4 regions of the Streptomyces sp. NPDC059477 genome follow, and region 3 is predicted to be linked to each of the others. Evidence: riboswitches for the same ligand, from Rfam matches in the RefSeq annotation. Region 3 holds a riboswitch; each other region holds the start of a gene.
The links. Region 3 has a riboswitch for cyclic di-AMP ahead of ACFXAZ_RS30715 (peptidoglycan DD-metalloendopeptidase family protein). Riboswitches for the same ligand answer to the same signal wherever they lie in the genome.
Positions count from the first base shown of each region.

Region 1 (4,767 bases), on a different contig from region 3:
CACCCCGCTCGCCCTGTTCACCGGTGTCAAGGTGCGTTCCTGGCCTCCGCACGCCGGAATGACGGCGAACGCGTATGTCGTCCGGAATCCGGAACTCGCCGATCTCGCCGCGCGTTTCATCGAGCAGATCGGCTTCACCGGTGTCATCGATCTCGACCTGCGCTTCGACCGCCGCGACGGACAGTACAAACTCCTCGACTTCAACCCGCGTACGGGCGCCCAGTTCCGGCTCTTCGAGAGCGAGTCGGGGGTGGACGTCGTCCGCGCGCTCCACCTGGACCTGACCGGCCGCCCGGTCCCCGAGGGCGGGCAGCGCCCCGGCCATCGGTACATCGTGGAGAACATCGACCTGCCCGCTCTCCTCGCCTACCGCCGCAGCGGCTACACCACCCCGCACGCCCCCCGCCGCGCGACGACGACGGAACTGGCCTGGCTGGCGGGTGACGACCCCCTGCCGTTCGCCACGATGCTCGCCCGCTCCGTCCGCCCGGCGGTCAAGCACGTCCACCGACTCTGGCGCACCCACCGGCACGGCAACGGCTGAACACGGTGCGGACGTCGGCCGCGACACGTCCCCACGTCCCACTGCGCACCCCGCCCTCCTCCCGTACCCCCCGCACCACCCCCCGGCGGCAGCCCATGGCCGCCTCGGGCTACCCCACCTCTGAGTGAAAAGCGGACCCGTTTTCAGCACTCGGGAACAGGGCTCCGAGAGTGAAAGCCCGCATGGTACAGGGGAGTTGACGGGGACGGGCGGGACGTGAGGGAACCCGTCCGGCGTCCGGTTCCGGCCGGGTCGGGGCCGCGCGATGTCCGTATTCTCTGATCATGGCCGCACCCACTGCATATGCCGCACGCACCGCGCGCACCACGTACGCCCTCGTCGCCACCGACCTCGACGGAACACTTCTGCGCGGCGACGACACCTTCTCCGACCGCTCGCTGGCCGCGCTCGCGCGGATCACCGAGGCCGGTGCCCGGCATCTCGTGGTCACCGGCCGGCCGGCCCCGCGGGTGCGCCCGCTCCTGGAGCAACTGGGCAGCACGGGCCTGGCGGTGTGCGGCCAGGGCGCGCAGCTCTACGACGCCGGCGCGGACCGGCTGCTGTGGTCGGTCACCCTGGACCGGGAACTGGCGGAGACCGCCATCGGCAAGATCGAGGCCGAGGTCGGCGAGGTGTACGCGGCGGTCGACCAGGACGGTGTCGAGGGCCTCACGCTGATCGAGCCGGGCTATCTGATGCCGCATCCGACGCTGCCCGCGGTGCGGGTCCGGCGCCGCGACGAACTGTGGACCGAGCCGATCAGCAAGGTGCTGCTGCGCCATCCGGAGCTGTCCGACGACGAGTTGGCGTCGGTGGCCCGCGCGGTGGTCGGTTCGCTCGCGACGGTCACCATGTCGGGGCCGGGCACGGTCGAGCTCCAGCCGTGCGGGGTGACCAAGGCGACCGGCCTGGCGCTCGCGGCCCGGCGGCTGGGGGCGCGGGCCGAGGACACCATCGCGTTCGGGGACATGCCCAACGACATCCCGATGTTCGACTGGGCCGGGTACGGGGTGGCGATGGCCAACGCCCATCCCGAACTCAAGGCGGTCGCCGACGAGGTCACCACATCGAACGAGGACGACGGCATCGCCGTCGTCCTCGAACGACTTTTTCCCTGACGGGAATTCACCTCGGAGAAACGGTCGAGACGGCCCGGTGGAAGATCTGGTTGATTTCCCTTTGCGAGCCCCAACCCGCAAAGGGAACCGCCGGAAAGGCCGTACGGCCGGTGAGGCCGCTCAGGCGCGGAGCGCTCAGTAGGCGCCGAAGACGTTGTCGATCGACCCGTACCGGTCCGCCGCGTAGTTGCACGCGGCGACGATGTTGGCGATCGGGTCGTACGGGTCGTTCAGCGTGCCCGAGACGTGGTACGCGGCGAAGGTCGGGTCGATCACCTGGAGCAGGCCCTTGGACGGGGTGCCGGCGGCGGCGTTGGAGTCCCAGTTGTTGACGGCGGCCGGGTTGCCGGAGGACTCGCGCATCACATTGCGGTAGATGCCGTTGTAGCTGCCCGGGATGCCGTTCTGGGCCATGATGTCGAGCGACTGCCGGATCCAGCCGTCGAGGCTGTTCGGGTACGCGGAGGTGGCCGCCGAGATGACGGTCGGCGAGGCGGCGGAGGCGCTGGTGGCGCCGATGAGCGGGAGGGCGAGCACGGCGGCGCCGGTGCCGGCGACGGCGAGCTTGCGGGCGAGGCGGCGAACACGCGTGGAGCGGTGTACGGACATGGGGAACTGTTCCTCTCCTACGCCTGCGAGGTGAGCTGTCGGGTTCGGGCGGGGAGGTGCCCGGCCGGCCCTTGCGGGCACGGCTTCACCCCGAGCCGTTCCGGTGCGTCGTACGACGTCCGGCCCGGCGACTTACCTGGGTCCCCCGCTCCTGCCGTGGATCTAGTGGGTTGGTGCGGGCGGTGGCAGGACTAGGCGTCCGCCCGACTGGCCGGGAACGTATGCGAGAGCGGATGTCGGAAACAAGTGGCGGAATCACAAAATGCCGCTTCTGATCTTCGCACCCTTATCTGACCCACATGATCCTTTGCGACCGAAAAGGGTCAACTCGGTGAACGGGAAAGGTGGATCGGGGGATGGCCGGGGAAACGCCGCGCGTGGGCGGGAGTGAGTCAAGTCACGTCCGAGCGCAAGAGTGGTAAATCGGGCATTGAGCCCAAGTGCCTACTAACCAGCGGTCCGTGGAATCCGTCGCTCCCAGGTGCGGTGGAAGACCACCTCGTCGCCTTGGGTGCAAATCACCTCATTAGAGGTCAAAAACTCCGTATCCGTGCAGCCGATCTCCGACCGCGCCCGGACCGTCGTGTCCCAGGCCGACTCCGGCCGGTGCAGCCGGATCGTCCGGTCCGAGCGGGTGCGCGCGGACAACGCGTCGCCGTCGCGGATCGTGTACGACTCCAGCGCCTCCTCGGTGGCCTCCAGCCCGTCGGGATGCACCTGGGTGCCGCCGGGCCGGGGATCGACCTCCAGCCGCCACTCGCCCCGGGCGACGTCCCGCACCACCAGCCGCGCGGGCCGCGGCTCGTCCAGGGTGAGGGGGGAGACGACACCGAGCGGCTCGGCCTGCTCGGGCTCGGCCCAGGGCCGCCGACCCAGCCGGTCGGCTTGGTCCGCCTGGCTCTCCCAGGCCGCCTGGCTCTCTCGGGCCTCCTGGCCCGCTCGGCCTTCCCGGGCAGCCCGGCCTTCCCGGGCCTCCTGGCCTTCCCGGGCCTCCTGCTCCGCCTGACTCTCCTGGACCCTCCGGACCCCCCAGTCCCCCCAGTCCAAGCCGTCCTCACGGTCCCCCTGGCCCGAGCGGTCCTCCCTCTCCCCCCGGTCCGCCCCATCCCCCCGGTCCGCCCAGTCCGCCTGGTCCCCCCGCTCCCCCCGGGCCGCCCCGGCGTCGGGCTCTTCCCGCCGTACCGGCAGCTCCAGCGCGCTGCCCGCCGGGTCCAGGGTGAAACCTGCCTCGGAGCCGGGCTGCGGCCAGACCCAGGGCCAGTACGCGGAGGAGACCGCGAGCCGTACCCGGTGCCCCGGCGCGAAGACGTGGCCCGTGCCGCCCAGCTCGAAGGTCACCTCCTCGGTCGCGCCCGGCGGCCACGGCACCGACCGGTCCGGGCCCCTCCGCGCGGACAGGTTCAGCACGCCCCGGGTCACCAGGGCCGAGGCGCCGTCCGGGGCGACGTCGCACAGCCGGGCGATCACCTGCCCGCGCGGCACCTCGCAGCGCAGCCGCAGCCTGACCCGCGGGCGCCCCAGCACCGAGGTCCGCTCACCGACCGGGAACTCGAAGCAGACCGACCGCCCGTCCTCCGCGCGCTGGTCCGGCGGCAGATCGGCGTCGCCCCCGCGCGGCAGGAAGGCGCCCGCGTCGACCCCGGTGTGCATCGGGGACCGTACCGGCACGGGGGCGCCCTGGAGGGCGTACGTGACGTGGGTGACGTACGGGGAGGGCCAGGCGGGCTCGGCGGTCCAGCGGCCGGGCAGGGTGGCGTACGCGGGCGCCGGCGGATGGCTCTCGGTGAGGTACGCGCGCAGGAGGGGATCGGCGAGCACGCGCGTGTCCCGGCCCTTGAGCCAGTGGTCCCACCAGCGCAGGGTCTCCTGGAGGAAGCCGATCGCCGGACCGGGCGGGCGGCCCCGGTCGGGGTACTCGTGCGGCCAGGGGCCGAGCAGCCCGCGCACCCGGTCGGCCGGGAGGTGCTCGACCAGCCGGAGCACGGTGTCGTGGTACGGGTCCTACCAGCCGCCGACCGCGAGCACGGCCGCCTCGATCGCGCCGTACCTCTCCCGGACGTCACCGGCCCGCCAGTGACCGTCGCGGACCTGATGTTCCAGCCACGCGTGCAGGACCGGTTCGAGCGCCTCCAGACGGCACAGCCACAGCTCCCGCCAGGCGTCCCCGGTGTGACGCGGGTCCGGCGGGCGGGCGGCGAGGGCGAGGGTTCTGGCCGCCCAGGCGGGCATGTCCGCCGCCAGGACGGAACCTCCCGTGTACTGCCCGTCGTTGTCGTATCGATCGTCCGTGGCACACACACTGACGACCGCCTTGAGCGGTCCGGGCGCGAGGGCCGCGGTCCGCAGCGAGAGGGAGCCGCCCCAGGAGATGCCGAACATCCCGACCTTGCCGTCGCACCAGGGCCGCGTGGCGAGCCAGTCCACGACCTCGGCGGCGTCCGCCGCGTCCACCGAGACCATCGTGTCCGCCGTTTCCCCCGTGCCCGTCCCGGGGCC
Region 1 is NZ_JBHYUG010000001.1:119,575-124,341, forward strand. It holds gene ACFXAZ_RS00590 (ATP-grasp domain-containing protein) at 1-544, shown strand, start outside; gene ACFXAZ_RS00595 (HAD family hydrolase) at 829-1,662, shown strand; gene ACFXAZ_RS00600 (transglycosylase SLT domain-containing protein) at 1,798-2,271, opposite strand; cyclic di-AMP (ydaO/yuaA leader) riboswitch at 2,277-2,449, opposite strand; partial or broken gene ACFXAZ_RS00605 (peptidase S15) at 2,719-3,126, opposite strand; partial or broken gene ACFXAZ_RS00610 (CocE/NonD family hydrolase) at 3,451-4,767, opposite strand, start outside.
Region 1: it holds a riboswitch for cyclic di-AMP, as region 3 does, so the genes downstream of both, ACFXAZ_RS00600 (transglycosylase SLT domain-containing protein) here and ACFXAZ_RS30715 (peptidoglycan DD-metalloendopeptidase family protein) in region 3, are expected to answer to the same signal.

Region 2 (4,767 bases), on a different contig from region 3:
CGTCGCCGACGACGCACAGTTCGGCGGGGGCCGGGTCCTGGTCGCCGGGCGGGATGTCCTCGTCGTACTCACCGGTGCCGACGAGTTCGCGCACGAGCGCGTACTGGGCGTGGTTGGTGTCCTGGTACTCGTCCACCAGGACGTGCCGGAAGCGGCGGCGGTAGTGCTCGGCGACGTCGGGGAACGCGCGCAGGAGGTTGACCGTCGTCATGATCAGGTCGTCGAAGTCGAGCGCGTTCGCCTCGCGCAGGCGTGACTGGTACATCGCGTACGCCTGGGCGAGGGTCTTCTCGAAGCCTTCGGTCGCCTGTGCGGCGAAGTCCTCCTCGTCGATCAGCTCGTTCTTCAGGTTGCTGATCTTGGCGCTGAAGGACTTGGGCGGGTAGCGCTTGGGGTCGAGGTCCAGGTCACGGCAGACCAGGGCCATCAGACGTTTGGAGTCGGCCGCGTCGTAGATCGAGAACGACGACGTGAAACCGAGCTTCTTGGACTCCCGCCGCAGGATGCGCACACAGGCGCTGTGGAAGGTCATGACCCACATCGCGTTCGCGCGCGGGCCGACGAGCTGCTCGACGCGCTCCCGCATCTCACCGGCGGCCTTGTTGGTGAAGGTGATCGCGAGGATCTGGCCGGGGTGGACGCCCCGCTCGGCGAGCAGGTAGGCGATGCGGTGCGTGAGCACACGTGTCTTGCCGGAACCGGCACCGGCCACGATGAGCAGCGGGGTGCCGGAGTGGACGACGGCCGCGCGCTGGTTGTCGTTGAGCCCCTCCAGGAGCGCGGCCGGGTCGATCGCGGGCCGCGGGGCGCCGTCGCGGTAGTACGCGTCCCGGCTCGGGGGCGCGTCGAACTTCCCGCCGAACAGGTCGTCCGGAATCTCCTCCGGTGCGTGTTCGTCGTCGGGCGGTGGCGGGGGCTCCTCCGGGTGGGCCTTGGGGCCCTGGAGGTCCGCCAGGAAGCTGTCGTCAAAGAGGCTGCTCATCGCTCTCCGAGTCTAGGCCGCCCCACTGACAACCCGTGGCCGCCCCGGCCGGATACCCCGCCGCCGGGCGGCTGGACCGTGAGATCGGCGACCCCGCCGCCCCTCACCCGGCAGGTCCGGGGGGTGACGTTCGGTAACGGACGGAAAGGGCGCGAGCGCACCGCGCGGATGCCGACAGGGCACGACACGCCGGTGAAACCGGCTGGGGAGGGGGTCCATAGGGCGCGGTCATCCACGTAGGGCGCAGCCATTGCCGTACACCCCGCACATCGCACGTACGCCCCCGCGCGGACCCCCGCTCCGGACAACTCGCCATAGATCCGTCCGCTTTGGCGACACAGCGCGACGCAGCGCGGCGGCGCTACAGAAAGGTCACGAAAATGTATCGGGCATATCACCCACCAACCTTCACAGGCGGCACATGAGTTGGCTACGGTTCCGGACAGGCCGAACGACCCCCACCGGCGAACGTCGCCGGGCCGTCCCGCCTCCGCCGAGTCCGGTGCGCCTTGCGGCGGCCGGAGCCGGGGACCCACCGCGATCCGGGGTGAATCGGTCCGAACTCCCCGCGGGGAGGCGACCGTAGGGCAACCCTTCCGAAGCACTCGCCCGAACCCGACAGCTAACCCGGTAGGCGGCCCATGGAAGGAGTCGCCTCCTTGGCGTCGCACCGCAAGTCCCGCCCCTCGGGGGCGCGCGTGGCAGGCATACGCACCCCCGCCCTCGCCACGGCCGCCCTCACCTCCGTCGCCCTGCTCTCGCAGACGGCCAATGCCGCTCCCACGGACGACAGGCCGAGCCTTGAGGAGGTCGAGAAGAAGGTCGACGACCTCTACCGCCAGGCCGAGTCGGCGACGGAGAAGTACAACGCGGCCAAAGAGAAGACCACCAAGCAGCGCGAGCGCGTCGACACCCTTCTGGACGACGTGGCGCAGCGCACCCAGAAACTGAACGACGCGCGCGAGGAGCTGGGTTCCTACGCCGCCGCCCAGTACCGCACGGGGGCCGCCGCCCTCGACACGGCGACCTTCCTGCTCGCCGACTCGCCGCAGGACTACTTCGACCAGGCCCAGCTCATGGGCCGGCTCACCGAGCGGCAGAAGACCGCGGTCGACGAGTACTTCACCCAGCAGTCCGAGACGATGGAGAAGCGCCAGGAGGCCGGGGAGAGCCTGGAGACGCTCACCGAGACCCAGGACGACCTCAAGACGGCCAAGGCGACCGTCCAGCAAAAACTCACGGACGCGCGCGAGCTGCTCTCCGAGCTGACCGCGCAGGAGAAGGCCCGCCTCGCGGAGATCGAACGGAAGAAGCAGGAGGAGGCCGACCGCAAGGCCGCGGAGCTGGCCCAGCAGCAGGCGGAGGAGCAGCGCCGCCAGGAGGAGGCGGCGGAGGCGGAGGCCCAGCGGCGGGCCGAGGAGTCGACCGGCTCGACCGGTTCCACGGGCTCCAGCGGTTCCACGGGCTCCGGCGCGGAGTCCCCCTCCACCGACCCGGCGGATCCCTCGTACGCCACCAAGGCGGACAAAGCCATCGCGTTCGCTCGCACACAGGTCGGAAAGCCGTACGTCTGGGGCGCCACCGGCCCCGACTCCTACGACTGCTCCGGTCTCACCCAGGCCGCCTGGAAGGCCGCAGGCGTCGATCTCCCGCGCGTCACCTATGACCAGGTGAACTCCGGCACCACCGTCTCCCTCTCCGCCGCCCAACCCGGTGACCTGGTCTTCTTCTACGACGACGTCACCCACGTCGGCCTCTACATCGGCAACGGCATGATGATCCACGCGCCGAAGCCGGGGGCGTACGTACGCGAGGAGTCGATCTACTACGACGGTGAGTCGTCGATCCACAGTGTGGTGCGGCCCGCCTGACGGGGCTCTGCACGCCGGGCGCGCGCCGGGCGCGGCCGGAGATCCCGCGATTTTCTGTCCGCCCGCGTGCGCGCCCCGCCCCCGCCCGGCGGCGCGCTCCTTACCATCGCCCCATGTCCACGTCCGGCACCTCATCCCTCAGCGCCTGGTGGGCGCGGCGTCCGCCGGTGGCCGGGGCCGCTGTGCTGGCGACCGGCATCGTGTCCGTCGGGCTGCGGTCGGCCGGCCACGAGGTGCTGTCCGCCATCGTGCTGGTGGTGGCCGGGGTCGCGTGGCTGGTCCTGGCGGCGGACTGCGTGACGCGGCTGCTGCGGGACCGCGCGAGCGGGCCGACGGAGGCGTGGACGCCCGACGCCCTCACCGCGGTCGCCGCGACCACGGTCGTCGGCACGGGCCTGTCCGCGCAGAACTGGCAGCCTCTCGCCGAGGCCCTGCTGGCGCCGGCCGCGCTGGTGTGGCCGGTGCTGATCGTGATCGTCGTGACCCACTGGCGGGAGCGGATGCCGGGCACGGTGTTCCTGGGATGTGTCGCCACCCAGGGGCTCGCGGTGCTCGGCGCGACCCTCGCGAAAGCGGAAGGGGTCGCCTGGCTCGGACACACCGCGATGGTGCTGTTCTGGCTCGGGCTCGTCCTGTACGCGCTCGCCCTGACCCGTTTCGACATGCGCCAGGTGTGGGAGGGGGCCGGGGATCACTGGATCGCGGTCGGCGCGCTCGCCCTCTCGGCGCTCGCCGGTTCGCGGCTGATCGCCGCCAATGGCCCGGACCTCTACCTCTGGAACTCCGACGACAACGGCGTCCTGCGCACGGTGACCGGCGCCGTACTCATCCTCGCGGTGGCCGCGTACGTCGTACTGCTCGTGGCGGAGGTGGCCCGGCCCGGTACCCGGCTGCGCGCCTACGACGTACGGCGCTGGGCCACCGTCTTCGCCATGGGCACGACCGCCGCCGCGATGCTCTCGGTCGGGATCGCGATGGACATCTCCTGGCTGGCGACCCCGGCCGAGGTGCTGCTGTGGGTCGCCGTGGCGGCCTGGCTCGCGGTCGCGGCGGGGGCGGCCGGGGGCGCGTGGCGGGCGGTCAGGTCCACAGGACGGCGATGAAGATGTTCGCCGTGGTCAGCAGCCCCACCAGCCCGAAGAGGCTCTTGTCCACCTTCTCGTCGTCCCGCTTGACGTAGACGAGGCCGAGGATCACCACCAGCAGCGCCAGCTTGATGCCGATCTTGATGTTGTTGACGGTCTGGTCGTCGGCCTGGTTGAGGCCGACCAGGATGACGCCGGTGACCAGCATGGTCAGCGCGCCGTGCAGCATGGCGGGGACGAACCGCGCGGTGCCCTGCCCCATCGCCTTCATCTGGGTGAGGAAGCCACCGAGCAGCGAGGCGATGCCGATGATGTGCAGGCCGACGAAGAGGTGGATGAGTACGTCCATGGGGCGGAGCCTAGCCAGCGGCCCCGCGCCGCCCGCGCCCGGCCCCTCCCCACACTCGGTCATCCCTTCGAGCAAAGAGAACGGATCCCGGCAAAGATCACGATTCCGTACGATCACCCTCGATCCCCTCACGCCATTTCCGTACATCGCGTTACCGACCTGTCACACAGCGCCCTAGCGTCCTCCCCCAGACGACCGGCATCGACCGGCTCCGGTTCCGGTTCCGAAAGGACGTGCACTCCAGGTGGCAGCGCACCGCAAGCCTCGACATCCCTCGGCCGGCGGCGGCCGGGCCCGCAAGGCGGCCACGCTCGCCCTCGCCCTCGCGGGCGCGGCGACCGCGACGGCCTTCGACGGGACCGCCCACGCCGCGCCCGAGCTGACGCCGGCGCAGGTCAAGGCCAAGGTGGACCAGCTGTACCAGGAGGCCGAGGCGGCGACCGAGCGGTACAACGGCGCCAAGGAGCAGTCCGAGAAGGC
Region 2 is NZ_JBHYUG010000005.1:107,411-112,177, reverse strand. It holds gene pcrA (DNA helicase PcrA) at 1-982, opposite strand, end outside; cyclic di-AMP (ydaO/yuaA leader) riboswitch at 1,464-1,635, shown strand; gene ACFXAZ_RS04255 (NlpC/P60 family protein) at 1,642-2,853, shown strand; gene ACFXAZ_RS04250 (tellurite resistance/C4-dicarboxylate transporter family protein) at 2,967-3,956, shown strand; gene ACFXAZ_RS04245 (hypothetical protein) at 3,934-4,287, opposite strand; gene ACFXAZ_RS04240 (NlpC/P60 family protein) at 4,532-4,767, shown strand, end outside.
Region 2: it holds a riboswitch for cyclic di-AMP, as region 3 does, so the genes downstream of both, ACFXAZ_RS04255 (NlpC/P60 family protein) here and ACFXAZ_RS30715 (peptidoglycan DD-metalloendopeptidase family protein) in region 3, are expected to answer to the same signal.

Region 3 (4,767 bases):
CGGGGTGATGGGCCTGGGCCGGCATCACCCCGTGGTCCGCCGGGCGCTGCACGACGTCCTGGACGCCCAGCTCGCCGACCTGACCCGCTTCGACTGCCCGCCGCTGCCCGGTCTGCTGGCCGAGCGGCTGCTGGCGCACAGCCCGCACCTGGACCGGGTGTTCTTCGGCAACAGCGGCACGGAGGCGGTGGAGACCGCGCTGAAGTTCGCCCGCCGGGCCACGGGCAGGCCCAGGGTCCTGTACTGCGCGCACGCCTTCCACGGGCTGACCACGGGCTCGCTGTCCGTCAACGGCGAGGACGGCTTCCGGGACGGCTTCGCCCCGCTGCTGCCCGACACGGCCGTCCCGCTCGGCGATCTCGACGCCCTCGCGCGCGAGCTGAGGAAGGGCGACGTGGCCGCCCTGATCGTGGAGCCCATCCAGGGCAAGGGGGTGCACGAGACGCCGCCCGGCTATCTGCGGGCCGCCCAGGAGCTGCTGCACCGGCACAAGGCGCTGCTGATCGCGGACGAGGTGCAGACCGGCCTGGGCCGCACCGGCGACTTCTACGCCTATCAGCACGAGGAGGGCGTGGAGCCGGATCTTGTCTGCGTGGCGAAGGCGCTGTCCGGCGGTTATGTGCCGGTCGGGGCGACGCTCGGCAAGGACTGGATCTTCAAGAAGGTCTATTCGTCCATCGACCGGGTGCTGGTCCACTCGGCGAGCTTCGGCGGCAACGCCCAGGCCATGGCGGCGGGCCTCGCGGTCCTGTCGGTCATGGAGAACGAGCGGATCGTGGCCAACGCGCGCGCGACCGGCGACCTGCTGAGGTCCCGGCTGGCGGCGCTGGTCGACAAGTACGAGCTGCTCGCCGATGTGCGCGGGCGGGGCCTGATGGTCGGCATCGAGTTCGGCCGGCCCAGGTCGCTGGGGCTGCGCAGCCGCTGGACCATGCTCCAGGCGGCCCGCAAGGGCCTGTTCGCGCAGATGGTGGTCGTGCCGCTGCTCCAGCGGCACCGGATCCTCACCCAGGTCTCCGGCGACCATCTGGAGGTGATCAAACTGATCCCGCCGCTGATCGTGGGGGAGAAGGAGGTCGACCGGTTCGTGGACGCCTTCACGGAGATCATGGACGACGCGCACAGCGGTGGCGGGCTGATCTGGGACTTCGGCAGGACGCTGGTGAAGCAGGCGGTGGCCAACAGGTGAGCTGGTGAAGCCGGCGGTGGCCGACAGGTGAGCTGGTGAAGCCGGCGGTGGCCGACAGGTGAGCTGGTGAAGCCGGCGGTGGCCGCCGACAGGTGAGGGTGAGCACCGGCCACCGGGAAGACTCTTGTCTCTGAGGCAAGGAATTTGCCTTAGAGGTAAGAATCCGGCTCAATGGAGGGCATGAGCCACCCTCACGACGTCGAGCCGGAGGCGGCCGAGCCGCTGCCGGCCGTCGCCCCGCAGCTGCGCGCCCTGCGCCGCCGGGCCTCGCTCACCCTGGAGGCCGCGGCCCGCGCCGCCGGACTGTCGCCCGCCCACCTCTCCCGGCTGGAGACCGGCGGGCGCCAGCCCTCGCTCCCCATGCTGCTCTCCCTCGCCCGTGTCTACGGTACGACGGTCTCCGAGCTGCTCGGCGAGACCGTCCCCGACCGGGACGCCGTCCTGCGCGCCGCCCACAAGGATCCGACCGAGGCGGGCGGCTGGACGTACTGGCAGGCCGGCGCGCCCGGCCGGGGCATGCAGGCGCTGCGCGTCCAGGTGCCCTACGGCTCCCAGGGCGACATCGTGCGCGTGCATCCCGGCGAGGAGTGGCTGTATGTCCTCACGGGCCGGCTGCGGCTGCGCCTCGGGGACTCCGCCCATCAGCTCGGTGCCGGGGACAGCGCGCACTTCGACTCGCTGACCCCGCACCGGATCGCCGCTCAGGACCCGGACGGGGTCGAGCTGCTGTTCGTCCACACCCTCTTGCAGAGCCCCACGGCCGCGCTGTGCCTCGGCCCGATCACGGGAGAAAAAACGCCATGAGTGAGCCCAAGGCGATCAAGCCCAAGGAGAAGCGGCACCTCGGTGTCTGGCTGAGGCTGTTCATCTACGTCGTGGCCGGGCACGTCTTCGCCACGTTCCTGTATCTGCTGTTCGAGGTCGGCGGGAAGTAGCCGGCCCGGCGGCCGGTCGGGGCGGGACCGGGCGGGCGGGACCAGGCGGGCGGGACCAGGCGGAGCGGGCGCTCAGTCGAGCAGCCGTTCCCGCAGCCGGTCGCGCCGCTCCGGGGTGATCCGCAGGGCCCGCTCCAGATAGGCGTCGACGCCGCCCCAGGTCTCGTCGATGGTGTCGATCGCCGCGGTCAGATACTCGGCGCGCGCGTCGAAGAGCGGGCTGATCAGCTCCATGACCTCCGGGGCGTAGGCGGAGGGGGAGGTGCCGCTGCGGCGCACCTTGTACCGGCGGTGGGTGGCGTTGGACTCCAGATAGTCCGCGAGGATCGCCTCGCGCTCCACGCCGACCGCCAGCAGAGTCACCGCGATGGACAGACCCGCGCGGTCCTTGCCGGCCGCGCAGTGCATCAGGGCCGGGACGCTGTCCTCGGCGAGGGCGTGCAGCACCCGGGAGTGCTCGGCGGTGCGCTCCTTGATGATCACGCGGTACGAGTCGACCATCCGGCTCTCGGCCCGGCCCCCGGAGAGGATCTCCCGCAGCAGGGCCACATCGCCGTCCCGGATCATCGTCCAGAACTCGGCGCCGTCGGCGGGGTCGCTCAGCGGCAGGTTCAGATTGCGCACACCGGGCAGCTCGACGTCCTGGCCTTCGAGGCGCTGGTCCGCGGCGTTGCGGAAGTCGAAGATCGTGTGCAGCCCGAGGGTGGCCAGGAACGCGGCGTCCTCGGGGGTCGCGTGCGCGAGATGGCCGCTGCGGTACAGCACTCCGTGGCGCACCCGGCGGCCGTCCACGGTCGGCAGTCCGCCGACATCGCGGAAGTTGCGGACTCCGGCCAGTTCGGGCTCGGTCGAGGGGACCTGTTGCGTCACGGGGGCTCCTCCCAGTCGGCTGGCCCGCCCGGCTCCGTCGCCGGGCGGCAGCTGCCCTTCGACGATACGACATGACGAAACGGCCGAAATGGCGACAAAGTTGGCCGAGATGCCTTCTGTGTCGCATCTGGGACCCCTGTCCGAATTGAAAGTCTAAGTGGCCTTGATGACCACTCGCCACAACTCGCTGCGGAATAAAGAAAGGTGGAGCAGGGGCACGTGAGCAGCGTCATATCCGTGACCGTGTGTCGCCCGTCATGCTCACGTAATCAAGGTGTTTTCCAAGGCTCTTCGAGCGATTCGACAGGGCCATTGCGACAGAGGGTGACCGGGAATTCCCGCTACGGATCAAGAAGAGGACCTTCGGGTGGAACCTCTTGCTTGTCCCTTTGCGTCTTGGTCGCTTACGTTCGCCACCGAATCCGGACGGAACGCCGAATCCTGCCGCCGTCCGGAACCCGCACTAACCCACCCGTGTTCGGCAGGAGCGGGGGACCCACAGGACTTCACCGCCTGTTCCGGTCTCCGGAACGGCTAGGGGTTTAGTCGCGCAATTCCCGCGACCGGGCATCTCCAGCCCGCACCCGACAGCTCACCTCGCAGGCGCCGGAGAGGAATTCGTCATGCCCGCGAAGGGTAAGCACCGCCGTCCCAGGACCTTGCGTCTCACCCGCTCCATCGCCGTCGCCGGAACCGGCGGCGCCGCACTCGCCCTGCCGCTCATGGGAGCCACCGGCGCCCACGCGGCCACCGGGGAGTCGGTCCCGCACAAGCCCGCCGGCTCCGTCACCGCCGCCGCTCCCGCCTCGGCGCCCCAGCAGACCGTTGCGCAGGTCACCGACCAGCAGCCCACCGCACCGCGGACGAGCGTGCGGACCTACTCCGTGAAGGTGGGCGACTATCTCGCGAAGATCGCCGACGAGCAGGACATCAGCGGTGGCTGGCAGCGGATCTACGAGGACAACCGCGAGGCCGTGGGCGGCGATCCGTCGCTCATCCACCCCGGCCTGAAGCTCACCCTCGGCGCCCAGGCGTCCAGCGGCGACGCGTCCTCGGACACCACCGCCTCCGAGGCGCCGAGCACCCAGTCCTCGGGCTCCATCGAGTCCCAGGCGTCGGACGCCCCGACACAGCGGGACGAGTCGTCGTCACCGTCCTCGTCGTCCGAGTCGCAGTCGGCGGCCTCCGGGGAGAGCACCAGCACCAGCACCGGTACGAGCACCGGCGCCTACAGCCTCCCGGTCACGGGCGGCGGCGTCGGCACGCCGTACCACCAGACCGGCAGCATGTGGTCCAGCGGCTACCACACCGGTGTCGACTTCACGGTCTCCACCGGCACCTCGCTCAAGGCCGTCGGCGCCGGTACGGTCGTCTCGGCCGGCTGGGGCGGCGCGTACGGCAACGAGGTCGTCATCAAGCTCGCCGACGGCTACTACGCCGAGTACGCCCATCTGTCCTCGCTGTCCGTCTCGGCGGGCCAGTCCGTGACCGCCGGACAGCAGATCGGTCTCTCCGGCGCGACCGGCAATGTCACCGGCCCGCACCTGCACTTCGAGATCCGGACCGGGCCCGACTACGGCTCGGACGTGGACCCCGTCGCCTATCTGCGCTCCAAGGGCCTCTCCGTCGGCTGAGGCACCGCCGCGCTCCACTCCGAAGGCCGGACCCCCGATCCCCGGGTCCGGCCTTCGGCGCGTATCACTTCTGTCACTTCTGATGGTCCGTCGGATATCCAGGTATTCCGCGCTTGACCAAGGTTTGGGCCGTGGCCTA
Region 3 is NZ_JBHYUG010000084.1:1,709-6,475, reverse strand. It holds gene ACFXAZ_RS30735 (aspartate aminotransferase family protein) at 1-1,189, shown strand, start outside; gene ACFXAZ_RS30730 (helix-turn-helix domain-containing protein) at 1,361-1,993, shown strand; gene ACFXAZ_RS30725 (DUF6126 family protein) at 1,990-2,124, shown strand; gene ACFXAZ_RS30720 (tyrosine-protein phosphatase) at 2,197-2,994, opposite strand; cyclic di-AMP (ydaO/yuaA leader) riboswitch at 3,417-3,613, shown strand; gene ACFXAZ_RS30715 (peptidoglycan DD-metalloendopeptidase family protein) at 3,618-4,628, shown strand.

Region 4 (4,767 bases), on a different contig from region 3:
TGAGAAAATAACGAAAGGGCCTGTGACGCCGACATGTGCCCCGGCGGAGAACGGCAGCACCTGGAGCCGTACCTGGGGCAGTCGCGCCGCCTCCGCGAGCCGCGCGAGCTGCCGCGCCATCACCCCGGGCCCGCCCACCTCCCGCCGCAGCACGGCTTCGTCCAGTACGGCGTTCAGCTCCAGCGGCGGCCTCCCGTGCAGTACGTCCTGCCTGGCCAGGCGCACTTCCACCAGCGCGTCCAGCCGCTGATCGTCCTGCCCCTCGACGGCCGCCCGGGTCACCGCGCGGGCGTACTCCCGGGTCTGGAGCAGCCCCGGGATCACCGATGTCTCCAGTGTGCGCATGGCGGTCGCCTGTGACTCCAGACTGATGAAATCGCGGTACGTCGGCGGCAGCACACCCCGGTAGGCGTGCCACCAGTGATGCCGCCCGCTCTCCTCCGAACCGGCCAGCACCACCAGCAGTTCCCGCAGGTCGGGGTCCTGCACGCCGTACGCGTCCAGGAGCAACCGCACATCGGCCGGTTTCACCCCGCTGGCGCCGGTCTCGATCCGGCTGACCTTCGACTGGTGCCAGCCGACCAGACCGGCCGCCTCGCCGCTGGTGAGCCCCACGCGGGTGCGCAGGGAACGCAGTTCTGCGCCGAGTTTCCGGCGGCGCACCACGGGACCGTGCTGCATGGGGTACTCCTTACTCCTTCCGGGTCGCCCAAATACGCTCTGCCGTCGCAGAGTTCACCGCATTGAGCGACAGATATATGCATATCTTGGTGGATCGCCGCCTAGAGCGCCGCGCTAGTGGCAGGCTGGCGATGTAGCACCAGTCCGGGACCGTACTCGAACCATCCGCTTCGTGTCGGACTGCGGTCCCGTGGGAAAGGGACGACGTCGCCATGGCAGATCTTCTGGAAGCATCCGTCACTCTGCCGAGCGATCCCGCCTCGGTCTCCGGGGCACGAGGGTATGCGGTCGACACCCTGGCCGAATGGGGGCTGCCACCGGACAGCGACCTCGCGGACAGCGTCCGGCTCATCGTCTCCGAACTCGCCACCAACGCCGTGCAACACACGTTCGGGCAGTCACCCACCTTCACGGTGGACCTGAAACTGGAGCGCGACGAGTTGCTCCGCATCGGTGTGACGGACAGTCACCCCCGTTTCCCCAAGCGCCTCCCCGCCGCGGTGCAGCAGGACAACGGCCGCGGTCTGGTCATCATCCGCTGGCTGGCCGCCGAATGCGGCGGAAAACTCAGAGTCCGCCCCACGGCGGAGGGCGGCAAGACGGTCTCCATCGAACTCCCCTGGCCCTTCCCGTCCCGCCCGGTCACCACGGCACTACGCCAACCGGAGGGAACGTTTCGCGGGCAGCCGGGGCCACGAGGGGTTTGAGTCTCGGGGAATGACGACGGCATCGGGTCGCCGGACGGTCAGGAAACGTTTCGGCGGAGCCGGAGGTGGCGGTGGGGGCTCACGGGGATGTGAGTGGCAGGGGCCGGGATCGGCGAGGCCCGGCGGGGCCGAGCTGGTCGGCAGGGGCGCGGATCGGGATGCGGGTGGCAGGGGCGCAGTGGGGTCTGGAAGCGGCGGGAGCGCCTGGAGTGGTGGCCCCGACCCGGGACCCCTCGCAGAGGCCGGGGCGAGCCGTGAGAGCGCCCATGCGCTGCCCGCCGGGGAGACCTCGGTGCGGGGCGCGGCCGATCCCGACGTGGGGTGAGCCCGTACGGGCGGGTCGCTGGGCGGCGCGCGGCCCGTGCGGGGTGGATGAGCCGAGGGGACGGGTGTCGCCTGAGGCTGGCGGGCGATCGGGGGCGTTTCCGTTGCGCTCGGCGAACGCGGGCGTCGCCCTTGCCGGGGCCGGGGCGCTCGGCCCCGGGCGCCTTCCCGCCGAGCGGCGCTGGGGTGGTACCGGGGGCCGGTCACATCTGGCCCGACGTCCGTCGACGGACCGTCAGGGCCACCCGACGTGACGGGTTTCCGCCGTCTACGGTTCCTGCGGGGTGCGGGCCCCCTGATGGCCCGAGCGGGCCCGTCATGCCCGTACGGCGTGGCGCCGGGCCGGGGTCGTTCCGCCCGGGTGCTGGTCCGCGCCCACGGGGCGGGCCGTGGTGCCGCCTTCTGCTTTCAAGCGAGGTCGACACGGGCGGGTGCCTCTGCGCGTCGGCAGCTCGGGCACGGGTGGTTGTCTCCGTGCCTGACGGTGGCTCGGGTACGGGCGGGTGCCCGGGGCTCGTCGGCAACTTGGCCACGGGCGGGGTGCCCGGCGCTCGTCGGCAGCTCGGCCAGGGGCCGTCGCCCACGCCCGTCGGCGGCTCAGGCGCGGGCGATTTCCCCCGCCCACGTCGGCAACCAGGCCACGGGTCGTTGTCGCCGCGCGCCCGTCGGCGGCTCGGTGAGGCGCCGTCACACGCCGCCGGCCGCCGACGCCCCGCGCGGGGTCGGGAACGACCCCGGGCACTGACGGCGCGTCGGAGACGCCGTCACCACCCCGCCGGGGTCGTTTCACTCGGTGCCGCCGTCGCGGCTGCCGGAACCTGCCGAGGTGGCCGCAGGCCATCCGGCAGCGAACCTCGTGGCCGTCGCCCTGCACCGCCCGGGCGGCCACACCCGATCGGCGTCCAGGGGCACGAGGTGCACCTCGTGCCCCTGAGGCAGCCTCAGACCCACGGCCCGCCGACGCCGTTGGTGAGGCCACACCCCGGCAGGGCAGCCACGCCCCGCCGACGCACCTCGCCGCAGGCAGGTCCACGCCGCCACCGCGACCCACACCCTCCGGCACCACGGGCACTCTCAGCCGGGCCGCCCCCGGCGCCACAGCACCCTCAGCAGCAAGGCCCGCCGCACGGCGTCACCGCACCCCAGCCAACCAGGGCCGCCGCATGGCATCACGGCACCCTCAGCCAACTCAGGCCGCCGCACGGCATCACGGCACCCTCAGCCGACCCAAGGCCGCCCACGGCGTCACCGAACCCAGCCGGCAAGGCCCGCCACACGGCGTCAGCGCACCCCAGCCAACCAGGCCCGCCCCAAGGCACCCCGGCACCCTCGATCAGCCCGCCCCGCCCAGGCCGCCCCCGGCACCGCGCACCCCGAAGGGGCCCGGTGCCATCGAGGCGGCCTCGCGGAGCGGGCGTCACTTCACACGGCCGTACCAGACGCTCTTGGTCCAGATCTTCTGGAGGCGGACCACGTCCCCGGTCTTCGGGGAGTGCCAGATCTTGCCCTTACCGGCGTAGATGCCGACGTGGTAGATGTTCGAGCCGAAGTGGAAGAACACCAGGTCACCGGCCTTGCGGCTGCCGGCCGAGATGTGTTTGGTCTTGTTGTACTGCTGGGCGGCCGTACGGGGCAGCTTCTTGCCGGCCTTGTTGAACGCGTACAGCGTCAGCCCTGAGCAGTCGAAGCGGTTGGGGCCGGTGGCTCCCCACTTGTAGGGCGAGCCCTTCTTCGAAGCGGCGACCTGGAGCGCCTTGGTCGCGTGTGTGGCGGCCGATGCCTCCGAGGCGAACCCCGGAACCATGACAGAGCCACCGACGGCGGCGAGCGTCAGTGCCGAGGCCGTACCGGCCCGTGCCATGAGCGACGGGACACGATTGAGCGCGGTCATGCGCAACCCTTCGTCAGCCGCCTGTGAAGGATGACCTGTCGGATTCGGGCTGGCGAAGTAGCCCGGCCGCCCGAAGGCGGCTTCACCCCAAGGACCGCTCGGAGCCGAACTGCGCTCCGGCGACCCGTCGTGCCCGGGTCCTCCACTCCTGCCGATCCACTCCTGTCGACCGGGCATCCGGGCGGCGGCAGGATTCGGCGTCCGCCCGGACCGCCCCGCCGCGGTGGCGGGGTCTTGTCGTCAGTCAGGGATCTTCACCTACACGTGACCTAAAAACCCAATGGAATCGGGGATTTGTGGCGTTACTCACCACTCATCCGTTCGGGTGGACAACCTGGTGTGCGAACGCGTGTCAAGGTGCGCGCGAGCCCTGGACCAGCACCGGAGCCCTCCCTTCCGCCCCGTCTGGGGCGCGTTGGACGAGCGTGCCGGTTCGGCAAAATGACCATCTGATACGCCGAATGGACGTAAGCCATTTGGTCCGTTTGACACCGGAGTCCGTCGTTCCGAGTAGCCGGACGAATCCGCGCACGCGCCTGACGGGGCCTCAACTGTCGGAGCGCGGGGGCAGCGAGACCCGCGCGGTGCGGCGCTCGCCGTCCAGCACGCGCAGCGCCCGCGCGAGCGTGGGCGAGGACATCTCCGACTCGCCCCGGTGGTGCATCAGCGCGAGCGCGTCACGCAGCTCGGCCGCCTTCGCCACCAGCGCCTGCGCGGCCCGCAGCGCGCGATACGTGTCGCCGGGCCGCGCCGGATTGATCCGGCCCAGCAGATCGACCGCGTCCAGATAACGGTCGATCAGTTCGCCCTCCGCGCGGGTCAGCGCGGGCAGCGGCGGGTGCTCGGGAGGCAGCATCCCCCGCTCACCCCGTCCCCGTCGTGCGGCGGCTGCCGATGATCCGGTCCACCAGCCCGTACTCCAGCGCCTCGGGCGCCGTGAGCACCAGATCCCGCTCCATGTCCGCGCTCACCCGGTCCCGCGGACGCCCGGTGTGCCGTACGAGCATCTCCTCCAGCCGGGTGCGCACCCGCGCCAGTTCCGCCGCCTGGATCGTCAGATCGCTGGTCCGTCCCTCGATCGGCTCGGGCAGCGACGGCTGACGGACCACCATCCGGGCGCCGGGCAGCGTCAGTCGCTTGCCGGGCGTGCCGGCCGCCAGCAGC
Region 4 is NZ_JBHYUG010000114.1:814-5,580, reverse strand. It holds gene ACFXAZ_RS35055 (helix-turn-helix domain-containing protein) at 1-681, opposite strand, end outside; gene ACFXAZ_RS35050 (ATP-binding protein) at 894-1,388, shown strand; gene ACFXAZ_RS35045 (C40 family peptidase) at 3,130-3,603, opposite strand; cyclic di-AMP (ydaO/yuaA leader) riboswitch at 3,607-3,813, opposite strand; gene ACFXAZ_RS35040 (hypothetical protein) at 4,151-4,459, opposite strand; gene ACFXAZ_RS35035 (ATP-dependent Clp protease proteolytic subunit) at 4,467-4,767, opposite strand, start outside.
Region 4: it holds a riboswitch for cyclic di-AMP, as region 3 does, so the genes downstream of both, ACFXAZ_RS35045 (C40 family peptidase) here and ACFXAZ_RS30715 (peptidoglycan DD-metalloendopeptidase family protein) in region 3, are expected to answer to the same signal.